2 regions of the Metabacillus sp. B2-18 genome follow, and region 2 is predicted to be linked to the other one. Evidence: a T-box and tRNA genes for the amino acid it is inferred to sense, from the RefSeq annotation. Region 2 holds a T-box; the other holds one or more tRNA genes.
What was found. The T-box of region 2 lies ahead of LPC09_RS18400 (valine--tRNA ligase). A T-box ahead of a tRNA ligase gene usually reads a tRNA of that ligase, here a tRNA-Val.
Positions count from the first base shown of each region.

Region 1 (6,641 bases), 270 kb from region 2:
ATGCTAAACATTCAAGACTTACAAATAATTCCCTTTAATGAAAACGTTCTTTTTTCCGACATAAACCAACAAGAGTACAACAATGTTTTTGTATTATTATTCTTTTAAAATGTAGACAATTTAAAGCAGTTTGTTAGAATAACTAACAATAATATAAGAAAACACTAGTGATTTAGGAAAAAATTTATGAGTTGAAAATAATATATTTTTAATGAAGGAAACCGTTTTACATACTTAATGGGAGACTAATTACTCATAGAGGATGTTATATAACCAAAATATTTTTTTCGACTTTTTGTAGAATTTTGTTGAAAGAAATTTCCGCAGGATTTGAAGGTATTTTAAAAAAGCAAAAGGCTAAAGAGAAGAACTATGCGTATGTTTTTCCTAGGGAGTGTTAATAGATGAAGGAATAAATATTATATTTTATATAATATTTATTAGGGGAATAATTGTTTTTCAACAAAGCATGTTTTGTAAAGATAAGCACATTCAATAATAGGGAAATAGCAAATCTTTATAATTTATAAGGATTTACTTAAAAGAAATGCTACTTTTTATTTGACTTCTATATTTATAGAAAATAAAAAAGCACTGCATGAATGCAGTGCTTTTAATGACCCGTACGGGATTCGAACCCGTGTTACCGCCGTGAAAGGGCGGTGTCTTAACCGCTTGACCAACGGGCCTAAACAATATAAAAACTGGCGGAGAAGGAGGGATTTGAACCCTCGCGCCGCTTACACGACCTACACCCTTAGCAGGGGCGCCTCTTCAGCCACTTGAGTACTTCCCCAATTTGGCTCCGCAGGTAGGACTCGAACCTACGACCGATCGGTTAACAGCCGATAGCTCTACCACTGAGCTACTGCGGATCAATAACATTTTATGGTGGGCCTAAATGGACTCGAACCATCGACCTCACGCTTATCAGGCGTGCGCTCTAACCAGCTGAGCTATAGGCCCATTTTTTGGAGCGGGTGAAGGGAATCGAACCCTCATCATCAGCTTGGAAGGCTGAGGTTTTACCACTAAACTACACCCGCAATAATGGGGCGACTGATGGGAATCGAACCCACGAATGTCGGAACCACAATCCGATGCGTTAACCACTTCGCCACAATCGCCATATTTCATTTTATAAGTGGTGGCTCGGGACGGAATCGAACCGCCGACACATGGATTTTCAGTCCATTGCTCTACCAACTGAGCTACCGAGCCATATAATTAGTAAGTATTAACAAATAAGATACAGGTTTGCTCTTTACGTATTATTTATTTGTTCCTATAACTTGTTAGTATTTTAAGGTTTTCAATTAGTGAATCGTCCTCATCTCAGAGGGATTATTCAAGAAGCAGCTCGATGAGTACGCTGAAGTTTATTCAGAGAAGCATATTCGAACGTGCTCTACCAACTGAGCTACCGAGCCAATATAGTTTACGGCTTCCACTAAGCTTCGAATCTCTTCGTCAGCTCTCTCACTCACATCCTCACGTATAGTCATACGCTCCGGTGTTCGTTCACTCGCTTCCTCGACCTTCTCGCTTATTGAAACCCTTTTGCTTTATACTTAAGTTATAAGTTAACTCTCAAAGAAATGGCGGTCCGGACGGGACTCGAACCCGCGACCTCCTGCGTGACAGGCAGGCATTCTAACCAACTGAACTACCGGACCAATTTTTTTCACGTAGTGAAAATAACTAAGCTTAACATAATATTTAATCATAAATATTAAAATTTGGTTGCGGGGACAGGATTTGAACCTGCGACCTTCGGGTTATGAGCCCGACGAGCTACCAGACTGCTCCACCCCGCGATGATAAATATAAAGATTTTATTACACATGAACTTTGTTTATTATCTTGTACGGACCGTCCCGATTTCAGAAAGATTATTCAAGATGTTGCTCAATCGGTACGCTGATGTAACTCAATGAAGCCTATTCACGTGCTCCACCCAGCGATGATAAAATATAAAAATAAATATGGAGGAGGAAAGGGGATTCGAACCCCTGCGGGCTTTGACACCCCTGTCGGTTTTCAAGACCGATCCCTTCAGCCGGACTTGGGTATTCCTCCTCAATTCAAATGGTGGACCTTGTAGGACTCGAACCTACGACCGGACGGTTATGAGCCGTCTGCTCTAACCAGCTGAGCTAAAGGTCCAATCAAATGCTTTGCAACTAAAACTTAATATGGTAGCGGCGGAGGGAATCGAACCCACGACCTCACGGGTATGAACCGTACGCTCTAGCCAGCTGAGCTACACCGCCATAGTTATCAAACGCTCTTTGTAAAAAAACATGCTCGTCATGTCTCTTTGTCAAGACACATTCCTCGCAAGCCTACAATGATGATATTCGAGATGTTTACGGCTCGCTCTAGCCTGCTGAGCTACACCGCCATGTTTTAAAAAAAGATATTATTGGTGGAGCCTAGCGGGATCGAACCGCTGACCTCCTGCGTGCAAAGCAGGCGCTCTCCCAGCTGAGCTAAGGCCCCATTTTAAAGTTTAGATCAATTAATGGTCGGGAAGACAGGATTCGAACCTGCGACCCCTTGGTCCCAAACCAAGTGCTCTACCAAGCTGAGCTACTTCCCGTTCTAGAATTCAGAGGTGGGATTTGGGAGGTCAGAGACTTTATTGTTGCTTTAGAGCGAAAAGTTTATTCTCGCTTCTGACTTCTGATTTCTCACTTCTATACTTGGCGCGCCCGAGAGGAGTCGAACCCCTAACCTTTTGATCCGTAGTCAAACGCTCTATCCAATTGAGCTACGGGCGCTAATAATCTAAATTAATCTATAAAGATTAAGGTAAGTTATTTTCGCTAGCGCGAAAAAACTATGGTGCCGAGGACCGGAATCGAACCGGTACGGTAGTCACCTACCGCAGGATTTTAAGTCCTGTGCGTCTGCCAGTTCCGCCACCCCGGCACTGTCTTTGGAGCGGAAGACGGGATTCGAACCCGCGACCCCCACCTTGGCAAGGTGGTGTTCTACCACTGAACTACTTCCGCAATATTGTTAGTTATTTTCGCTAACGCGAAAAAACTTTGGTGCGGGTGAAGGGACTTGAACCCCCACGTCACAAGGACACTAGATCCTAAGTCTAGCGCGTCTGCCAATTCCGCCACACCCGCAAGGTGTGTAAATGGTGAGCCATGAAGGACTCGAACCTTCGACCCTCTGATTAAAAGTCAGATGCTCTACCAACTGAGCTAATGGCTCATTTCATAATGAGTAATAATATTAAATTTATCTCTTGTTATAGACACCCAAATTTCAGTAAGCTTATTCAAGCTGTAGCTCAATTTGTGTGCTGATGTAAAGCTTCGACGCATATTCGTTCGTGCTCTACCAACTGAGCTAATGGCTCATTTTATAATGAGTTGTATATTATTAATAAAATAAAATGGTGCCGGCGAGAGGACTTGAACCCCCAACCTACTGATTACAAGTCAGTTGCTCTACCAGTTGAGCTACACCGGCATTGGTATAGATGTATATAAGGTTTTATCTTACTTACCAGTCACCCAAATCTCAGAAAGATTATTCAAGTAGCAGCTCGATTTGTGTGCTGAAGCAGGAGCTTCGAAGCATATTCGATCGTGCTCTACCAGTTGAGCTACACCGGCATATGGTAAGTTATTTTCGCTGGCGCGAAAAAACTATGGTGGAGGATGACGGGATCGAACCGCCGACCCCCTGCTTGTAAGGCAGGTGCTCTCCCAGCTGAGCTAATCCTCCATTATACCTGGCAACGTCCTACTCTCACAGGGGGAAACCCCCAACTACCATCGGCGCTGAAGAGCTTAACTTCCGTGTTCGGCATGGGAACGGGTGTGACCTCTTCGCCATCATTACCAGATATATAATATGACCTTTAGCGACAAAATCTATTATATAATATTTTATCGAAAAATCAATATGTTTTTTAAAGAAAATATATTCCTTCAAAACTAGATAACGAATCACAATTCAATTCACTACTGAGTTTACGTTTTTACATGTCCAGCTCCAGAAGCTAAATCCTACGGCAATTTCACTCTCTCGAAGAAGTCAAAGAACGACTTCATCTCGATCGCTCCAATTCCCTATGGATTTGAACGAGCTTCTTCCGCTTTTCTAATAGGTTAAGTCCTCGATCGATTAGTATCAGTCAGCTCCACACGTCACCGCGCTTCCACCTCTGACCTATCAACCTGATCATCTTTCAGGGATCTTACTCACTAATGTGATGGGAAATCTCATCTTGAGGGGGGCTTCATGCTTAGATGCTTTCAGCACTTATCCCTTCCGCACATAGCTACCCAGCTATGCCTTTGGCAAGACAACTGGTACACCAGCGGTGCGTCCATCCCGGTCCTCTCGTACTAAGGACAGCTCCTCTCAAATTTCCTACGCCCACGACGGATAGGGACCGAACTGTCTCACGACGTTCTGAACCCAGCTCGCGTACCGCTTTAATGGGCGAACAGCCCAACCCTTGGGACCGACTACAGCCCCAGGATGCGATGAGCCGACATCGAGGTGCCAAACCTCCCCGTCGATGTGGACTCTTGGGGGAGATAAGCCTGTTATCCCCGGGGTAGCTTTTATCCGTTGAGCGATGGCCCTTCCATGCGGAACCACCGGATCACTAAGCCCGACTTTCGTCCCTGCTCGACTTGTAGGTCTCGCAGTCAAGCTCCCTTGTGCCTTTACACTCTACGAATGATTTCCAACCATTCTGAGGGAACCTTTGGGCGCCTCCGTTACATTTTAGGAGGCGACCGCCCCAGTCAAACTGCCCACCTGACACTGTCTCCCAGCCCGATCAGGGCTGTGGGTTAGAATTTCAATACAGCCAGGGTAGTATCCCACCGACGCCTCCACCGAAGCTAGCGCTCCGGCTTCTCAGGCTCCTACCTATCCTGTACAAGCTGTACCAAAATTCAATATCAGGCTACAGTAAAGCTCCACGGGGTCTTTCCGTCCTGTCGCGGGTAACCTGCATCTTCACAGGTACTATAATTTCACCGAGTCTCTCGTTGAGACAGTGCCCAGATCGTTACGCCTTTCGTGCGGGTCGGAACTTACCCGACAAGGAATTTCGCTACCTTAGGACCGTTATAGTTACGGCCGCCGTTTACTGGGGCTTCGGTTCAAAGCTTCGCTTGCGCTAACCTCTCCCCTTAACCTTCCAGCACCGGGCAGGCGTCAGCCCCTATACTTCGCCTTGCGGCTTCGCAGAGACCTGTGTTTTTGCTAAACAGTCGCCTGGGCCTATTCACTGCGGCTTTTCCGGGCTATTCACCCTAAAAAGCACCCCTTCTCCCGAAGTTACGGGGTCATTTTGCCGAGTTCCTTAACGAGAGTTCTCTCGCTCACCTTAGGATTCTCTCCTCGCCTACCTGTGTCGGTTTGCGGTACGGGCACCTCTCACCTCGCTAGAGGCTTTTCTTGGCAGTGTGGAATCAGGAACTTCGGTACTATAGTTCCCTCGCCATCACAGCTCAGCCTTATGTGACAACGGGATTTGCCTCGTTGTCAGCCTAACTGCTTGGACGCGCATATCCAACAGCGCGCTTACCCTATCCTTCTGCGTCCCCCCATTGCTCAAATGGTGAGGAGGTGGTACAGGAATTTCAACCTGTTGGCCATCGCCTACGCCTTTCGGCCTCGGCTTAGGTCCCGACTAACCCTGAGCGGACGAGCCTTCCTCAGGAAACCTTAGGCATTCGGTGGAGGGGATTCTCACCCCTCTTTCGCTACTCATACCGGCATTCTCACTTCTAAGCGCTCCACCAGTCCTTACGGTCTGGCTTCACAGCCCTTAGAACGCTCTCCTACCACTGTTCTAAAAGAACAGTCCACAGCTTCGGTGATACGTTTAGCCCCGGTACATTTTCGGCGCAGAGTCACTCGACCAGTGAGCTATTACGCACTCTTTAAATGGTGGCTGCTTCTAAGCCAACATCCTGGTTGTCTAAGCAACTCCACATCCTTTTCCACTTAACGTATACTTTGGGACCTTAGCTGGTGGTCTGGGCTGTTTCCCTCTTGACTACGGATCTTATCACTCGCAGTCTGACTCCTGAACATAAGTCTTTGGCATTCGGAGTTTGACTGAATTCGGTAACCCGATGGGGGCCCCTAGTCCAATCAGTGCTCTACCTCCAAGACTCTCATTTCAAGGCTAGCCCTAAAGCTATTTCGGAGAGAACCAGCTATCTCCAAGTTCGATTGGAATTTCTCCGCTACCCACACCTCATCCCCGCACTTTTCAACGTGCGTGGGTTCGGGCCTCCATTCAGTGTTACCTGAACTTCACCCTGGACATGGGTAGATCACCTGGTTTCGGGTCTACGACCACGTACTTATTCGCCCTACTTAAGACTCGCTTTCGCTGCGGCTCCGTCTTATCAACTTAACCTTGCACGGGATCGTAACTCGCCGGTTCATTCTACAAAAGGCACGCCATTACCCATTAACGGGCTTTGACTACTTGTAGGCACACGGTTTCAGGATCTCTTTCACTCCCCTTCCGGGGTGCTTTTCACCTTTCCCTCACGGTACTGGTTCACTATCGGTCACTAGGGAGTATTTAGCCTTGGGAGATGGTCCTCCCTGCTTCCGACGGGATTTCACGTGTCCCGCCG
Region 1 is NZ_CP088245.1:3,880,229-3,886,869, forward strand. It holds tRNA gene LPC09_RS19650 (tRNA-Glu) at 618-689, opposite strand; tRNA gene LPC09_RS19655 (tRNA-Ser) at 706-796, opposite strand; tRNA gene LPC09_RS19660 (tRNA-Asn) at 801-875, opposite strand; tRNA gene LPC09_RS19665 (tRNA-Ile) at 890-966, opposite strand; tRNA gene LPC09_RS19670 (tRNA-Gly) at 973-1,046, opposite strand; tRNA gene LPC09_RS19675 (tRNA-His) at 1,052-1,127, opposite strand; tRNA gene LPC09_RS19680 (tRNA-Phe) at 1,146-1,221, opposite strand; gene LPC09_RS27415 (hypothetical protein) at 1,380-1,505, opposite strand; tRNA gene LPC09_RS19685 (tRNA-Asp) at 1,600-1,676, opposite strand; tRNA gene LPC09_RS19690 (tRNA-Met) at 1,741-1,817, opposite strand; tRNA gene LPC09_RS19695 (tRNA-Ser) at 1,987-2,079, opposite strand; tRNA gene LPC09_RS19700 (tRNA-Ile) at 2,090-2,166, opposite strand; tRNA gene LPC09_RS19705 (tRNA-Met) at 2,197-2,273, opposite strand; tRNA gene LPC09_RS19710 (tRNA-Ala) at 2,427-2,502, opposite strand; tRNA gene LPC09_RS19715 (tRNA-Pro) at 2,526-2,602, opposite strand; tRNA gene LPC09_RS19720 (tRNA-Arg) at 2,707-2,783, opposite strand; tRNA gene LPC09_RS19725 (tRNA-Leu) at 2,846-2,934, opposite strand; tRNA gene LPC09_RS19730 (tRNA-Gly) at 2,943-3,017, opposite strand; tRNA gene LPC09_RS19735 (tRNA-Leu) at 3,055-3,140, opposite strand; tRNA gene LPC09_RS19740 (tRNA-Lys) at 3,153-3,228, opposite strand; tRNA gene LPC09_RS19745 (tRNA-Thr) at 3,414-3,489, opposite strand; tRNA gene LPC09_RS19750 (tRNA-Val) at 3,672-3,747, opposite strand; rRNA gene rrf (5S ribosomal RNA) at 3,753-3,868, opposite strand; rRNA gene LPC09_RS19760 (23S ribosomal RNA) at 4,130-6,641, opposite strand, start outside.
Region 1: it has a tRNA-Val gene. The T-box ahead of LPC09_RS18400 (valine--tRNA ligase) is inferred to sense a tRNA for this amino acid. The anticodon was not compared.

Region 2 (6,641 bases):
ACAAATTCTTTATATCCCTGCATACTCAACAAGTAAATAACATTTATTATTTATTTGAAAGACAAAGAACAGCATGGGGCATCTTTTTCCTCGGCTGTTTTTTTCAATTTTCTTTCTAAGGAGTAGAGGTGATATGATCTATGTCGATGCAGCTAAGCGAAGTAAGGCCTTTGTTAAAAAATTACGATTTACACCCTGAATATACAGAGGAAATCACCAAGAAAACAATTAAGGTATATACAGATACAGGTCCTTATGTATTAAAGAAATTATCAAGTGAATTTAATCCATATTTTGTTGATTCTATTCGAATCTTAAATGAACAAAAGTATTCAAATTATGTTCCCCTTTTAAGGAATAAACAGCAGCAGCTTATTTCTCAATATAATGGGGAGTACTATTACTTAATGCCGTGGCTTGTGAATGAACAAGAAGAAGAGCGTGATGCTCGTCATCAGCTTCTATTTAAAGAGGTAGCAAACCTTCACAAACGAACAGAAAAGAAAATATCACTTGATGGTCAAGAGGCAACAACTCATTATGAAAAACTAACGAATAAGTGGGATGAAGAAAAAGCACGTTTTGAAACATTTGTTGAACAATGTGAGAAAAAGATTTATTTATCTCCATTTGAGTTGCAAGCCGTTACTTACTATACTGAGGTATCAAGAGCCATTGAATTTTCTCGTAAAAAACTCGATGAGTGGTATGAGAAAATGACAGATAAAAAGTCTTCAAGAGTAGTGTTAACACATGGAAAAGTATCTGCACGCCACTTCTTATATGATGATGATGGTAATGGTTATTTATCAAACTTTGAGAAATCGTCTTATTCAAGTCCTATTGATGATTTTTTATTATTTTTGAATCGAACTGCGAGAACGTATCCAATTCAAAGTGATGATGTTGTGAATTGGTTTTATTCCTATCAAAAAGACTACCCATTTACAGAAGAGGAAATGCTTTTATTTATTGGGTATTTGGCTTATCCAGAGCGACTATGTCGATTCATTAAAAACTATTCAAAAAAAGGGAAAAAGAGCTCTGAGTTAGAAGCAAATAAACAGCTTGTGAGAGCTTATTGGCAATTTAAAAATATTGAGTACTTTGTAATGAAGGTTTCTGAAATAGAAAACAGAAAGAAAATGGAAGCAGAAGCAGCAGAGGCACAAACTGAATCTTAAAAAATGAAAAGGAATCGGACATTTCCGATTCCTTCTTTACTGTTAAATCCAATCATACCGTAGTGCAATGGCTAATCCGATTAAAATACCGAGCAAAAGAACATCAAATGTTGTAGGAAAGAAAACAGTTCGAATGCCCTGGAAGATAGTTAAAGGAATAATAATCTGTACGCCGACCGCCCGAATTTGTCTAAGCCATGGCGGGAGTGTGTAAGGGCTATACCGCCTCTTCATATGACAACTCCTCCTCGTTTAAGCTTTTCTATAAAACTACTCACATTTTCAGAAATAGCTCATATTATGTGTTTAAAATAAAGAAATGTTCGTGCAAAGGACCACTTAATGTAAAATATGCCAAGATTCTGTGATAGGTGCCTGTATGAAAGGGAAGAAATATGGGGAAAATATTGACGAAAAAAAGGATTGTTTAGTAATATAGAATAAGTTGTTAAAGTAAAAGTACATAATGATGAAACGTTGAATGGGAAGAGTACAATCGTCATCACTTTACAGAGAGAGAAATCATTGCTGGAAGATTTCTTAAGTAGAGGCATTGGAAGGTCGCCCAGGAGTTGCTTCTTTGAAATGTAGTAGGAGAAGCCGGTTGAAAGCCGTTAAATTGATGAGTGTGTAGACTGTATCTTTTTGCTATATTTTTAGTATTTATACGGTCTATAAAAAAAGGTGGTACCGCGAAATATTCTCCTTTCGTCCTTTTATGGATGGAAGGAGTTTTTTATTTTTAAAATTGGAAAATATGTGAAATGGTACCAAGTAATCTTTCACATGTACATAAAAAATGTAAAAGAAATTTAGGAGGAAATCAAATGGAAAACAATGAACAACAAGTTTCATTACCAACAAAATATGATCCAAATGCAATTGAAAAAAATCGCTATTCTTTTTGGCTAGAAGGAAAGTACTTTGAGGCAACAGGTGACGAAAAGAAACAACCTTATACAATTGTCATCCCACCGCCTAACGTAACAGGAAAGCTGCACTTAGGTCATGCTTGGGATACAACATTGCAAGACATTGTTACACGTATGAAAAGAATGCAAGGCTTTGATGTATTATGGCTTCCAGGTATGGACCATGCTGGGATTGCTACACAAGCAAAGGTAGAAGCAAAGTTAAAAGAAGAAGGAAAGTCCAGATATGATTTAGGAAGAGAAAAGTTCATTGAAGAAACTTGGAAATGGAAAGAAGAATATGCTGGTCATATTCGTGAGCAATGGGCAAAAGTGGGTCTTGGTCTTGATTATAGTCGTGAGCGATTTACTCTTGATGAAGGACTCTCAAAAGCAGTTCGTGAAGTATTCGTTACACTATATAATAAAGGCTTAATTTATCGTGGAGAATATATTATTAACTGGGATCCACAAACAAAAACAGCATTATCTGATATTGAAGTTATTTATAAAGATGTTCAAGGTGCCTTCTACCATATGCGTTATCCATTAGCAGACGGTTCAGGCTCTATTGAAATCGCAACAACTCGTCCGGAAACAATGCTAGGAGATACAGCTGTTGCTGTTCATCCGGAAGATGAGAGATATAAACATTTAATCGGCAAAAACGTTGTACTACCAATCGTAGGACGTGAAATTCCAATCGTTGGCGATGATTATGTTGATATGGAATTCGGTTCTGGTGCAGTAAAAATTACACCAGCACATGATCCTAATGATTTTGAAATCGGAAATCGTCATAACCTTGAACGTATTTTAGTTATGAATGAAGATGGAACAATGAATGACAAGGCAGGCGCTTATAAAGGCTTAGACCGTTTTGCATGCAGAAAGAAAATTGTAAAAGATCTTCAAGATTCAGGTGTACTTTTCAAAATTGAAGAGCATATGCATTCAGTTGGTCATAGTGAGCGAAGTGGTGCGGTTGTCGAGCCTTACCTTTCTACACAATGGTTTGTTAAAATGCAGCCACTTGCTGATGAAGCAATTAAGCTTCAAGAAGATGATGAGAAGGTAAACTTTGTTCCAGATCGTTTTGAGAAAACGTACTTACGTTGGATGGAAAATATTCGTGATTGGTGTATCTCTCGTCAGCTTTGGTGGGGACATAGAATACCTGCTTGGTACCATAAAGAAACTGGAGAGGTTTATGTAAACCAGGAAGCACCAGCTGATATTGAAAACTGGAATCAAGACAATGATGTGCTTGATACATGGTTCAGCTCAGCGCTATGGCCGTTCTCAACAATGGATTGGCCGGATACCGAGTCAGCTGACTTTAAACGTTACTATCCAACTGATGTACTTGTAACAGGTTATGACATTATCTTCTTCTGGGTATCTCGTATGATTTTCCAAGGCCTTGAATTTACAGGTAAACGTCCATTCAAGGATGTGTTAATCCATGGTCTTGTACGTGATGAGCAGGGACGTAAAATGAGTAAATCACTTGGTAATGGTGTTGATCCGATGGAAGTTATTGATCAATACGGTGCTGATTCATTACGTTTCTTCTTATCAACAGGAAGTTCACCGGGTCAGGATTTACGTTTCAGCTATGAAAAAGTTGAATCTACTTGGAATTTTGCTAATAAAATTTGGAACGCATCACGATTTGCGTTGATGAATATGGATGGCTTAACATATGAAGAAATTGATTTAACTGGTGAAAAATCTGTTGCTGATAAATGGATTTTAACTCGTTTAAATGAAACGATTGAAAATGTAACAAAGCTTGCTGATAAATATGAATTTGGTGAAGTTGGACGTCTTCTATATAATTTCATATGGGATGATTTCTGTGATTGGTATATTGAAATGGCGAAGCTCCCTCTATATGGAGAAGATGAATCAGCGAAGAAAACAACTCGTTCAATTCTTGCTTATGTGCTTGATAACACAATGAGATTGCTGCATCCATTTATGCCATTCATTACAGAAGAAATTTGGCAATCACTTCCTCATAAAGGTGAATCCATTACAGTTGCAGCTTGGCCGACTGTTAATGAACAATTAACAGACCGCGCGGCAGCAACAGAAATGAAGTTATTAGTTGAAGTGATACGTGCTGTTCGTAATATTCGTGCAGAGGTTAACACACCAATGAGCAAGCAAATTCCAATGAGAATAAAAGCAAAAGATCAAGATGTATTAAAACAGCTTGAAAACAACCGTGCTTATATTGAAAGATTCTGTAATACAAGTTCTCTAAGCATCTCAACAGAAGTTGATTCAACAGAAAAATCCATGAGTGCTGTTGTTACAGGTGCTGAAATTATTTTACCAATTGAAGGGTTAATTAATATTGAAGAAGAAATTAAACGCCTTGAAAAAGAACGTGAAAAGCTTGATAAAGAAGTAGAACGCGTTCAAAAGAAATTAGGCAATGAAGGCTTCTTAAAGAAAGCACCTGAGAAAGTCATTGAAGAGGAAAAAGCTAAAGAAAACGATTATAGAGAAAAACGTGATATTGTATTAGCCAGAATTCAAGAACTAAAGGGCTAAGAGATGAACTCGGGTGGTGCTAATTTTAGTTCCCCCGAGTTTTTAAATGGCTTGTTTTAAAGGGAGGATACCAATGTTTAACCGTTACGAGGATGCTGTGGATTGGATACATGGTCGATTAAAATTTGGAGTTAAACCTGGATTAAAAAGGATGGAATGGCTTTTAAAAGAACTGGGTCATCCTGAAATGAACATTCCTACCATTCATGTTGCTGGTACAAATGGTAAGGGATCAACAATTTCTTACATGCTTCACATACTCAAGGAAGCAGATTATAAAGTGGGTACTTTTACATCACCTTATATTGAAACATTTAATGAGCGGATCAGTGTTAATGGAGAGCCAATTTCTGATGTAGACATGTTAAATCTCGTAAATGAGGTAAAGCCATTTGTTGAGAAAATTGAACAAACTGACCTCGGTGGACCAACTGAATTTGAAATTATTACAACGATGATGTTCTTATACTTCGGTAAGTTGAATCAACCAGATATTCTGCTGCTGGAAACAGGCTTAGGAGGCCGACTGGATTCGACCAACATTATCAACCCGCTATTATCCATTATTACGAATGTTGGCTATGATCACATGAATATATTGGGGAATACAATTACTGAAATTGCTTCTGAAAAAGCAGGCATTATTAAACAAAATGTGCCGGTTCTAACAGCGGTAGAAAAAGATGAAGCACTTCAGGTAATAAAGAATAAAGCAAAGCAATTAGACGCAGAAAGTTTAAGTGTTGGTTCAGAAATTCACATTCTTGAACATTCCACCTATGAGCGAGGTGAAATATTTACTGTTGAAACAGAAGGCTATTTTTTTGAAAACCTTAAAATTCAGATGAGGGGACAGCATCAAACAAAAAATGCAGCATTAGCTGTTTCAGCCTTACATTATTTAAGGGAAAGTAACAAGTTAACAATCTCAGATGATCAAATCTATAAGGGTCTTTTAAGAGCAACGTGGAAAGGTAGATTTGAACAGGTTAATAGCAATCCCGTTATCATTGTCGATGGGGCTCATAATCATGAAGGAATTGAGAGTCTAATTGAGACTATAACGAGTCATTACTCGGACAAGAATATTCATATTTTATTTAGTGCACTTAAAGATAAAGAGTATGAGGAGATGATTGACCGCCTTAGTAGTATTGCTGCTACCATGCATTTTACGACTTTTGATTTTCCTAGGGCAGAAGTCGCGGAAAAACTTTACTCTGCTTGTAAACATGAAGAAAAGAGTTATTCTGAATCTTGGAAGGAAATGTTGGATCAATTGCTTCATTTATTCCAGGGAGAAAAGGAAGATATAATTATCGTTACAGGATCATTATATTTTATATCGGAAATAAGGAGCTATTTAATAAAAAAGAATCATAATAAAGGAACATAATGACTACGAAAACTAGTGTAAATATTTAGTGAAAAAAGTTTAGAAATATTCTTTAAATTTAGTATAATATAGGAATAAATACTTATTTTGTAAAGGAGGCTGATTGATGAATAAGAAGGTACAGGCTCTTATTTGGGCTACATGGATCATTTTATCCCCCATTTTACTATGGATTTCTTATCAAATGTCGCCTCCTACCATTAAAGGTCTAGAAATCGATCTTATTTCATTTCTAGTATTAATGTGTTTGGTTGCTTTCTTTCCAATTATAATTAATGATACACCAGTGTTTTATATTCAAGGTGTTTCACTTGTTGTTTTTCTTTATTTTGGATTGTTCGTTGAGATCATTTTCACTCAAATTGCAGTGATTGTCCTGTTAAGTAAGCTTCGATTAAGAAGAAAAGATCTGTATCGAGTGCCTCTTAATTCGTTGCTGTTTTTGTCAATCTCAATAATAGGCGCAATCGTTTACTATTTAGTAGGTGGAACACATGGGAGAAATGGATACAGTGCTCATTTTCTTTCTGCAATCATTGCTTATGAAGCAACTATATTCCTTTCAAATCAGCTGTTACTGAATGC
Region 2 is NZ_CP088245.1:3,610,281-3,616,921, reverse strand. It holds gene spoVID (stage VI sporulation protein D) at 1-40, shown strand, start outside; gene ysxE (spore coat protein YsxE) at 141-1,184, shown strand; gene LPC09_RS18405 (hypothetical protein) at 1,227-1,418, opposite strand; T-box leader at 1,653-1,903, shown strand; gene LPC09_RS18400 (valine--tRNA ligase) at 2,012-4,660, shown strand; gene LPC09_RS18395 (bifunctional folylpolyglutamate synthase/dihydrofolate synthase) at 4,734-6,056, shown strand; gene LPC09_RS18390 (sensor domain-containing diguanylate cyclase) at 6,163-6,641, shown strand, end outside.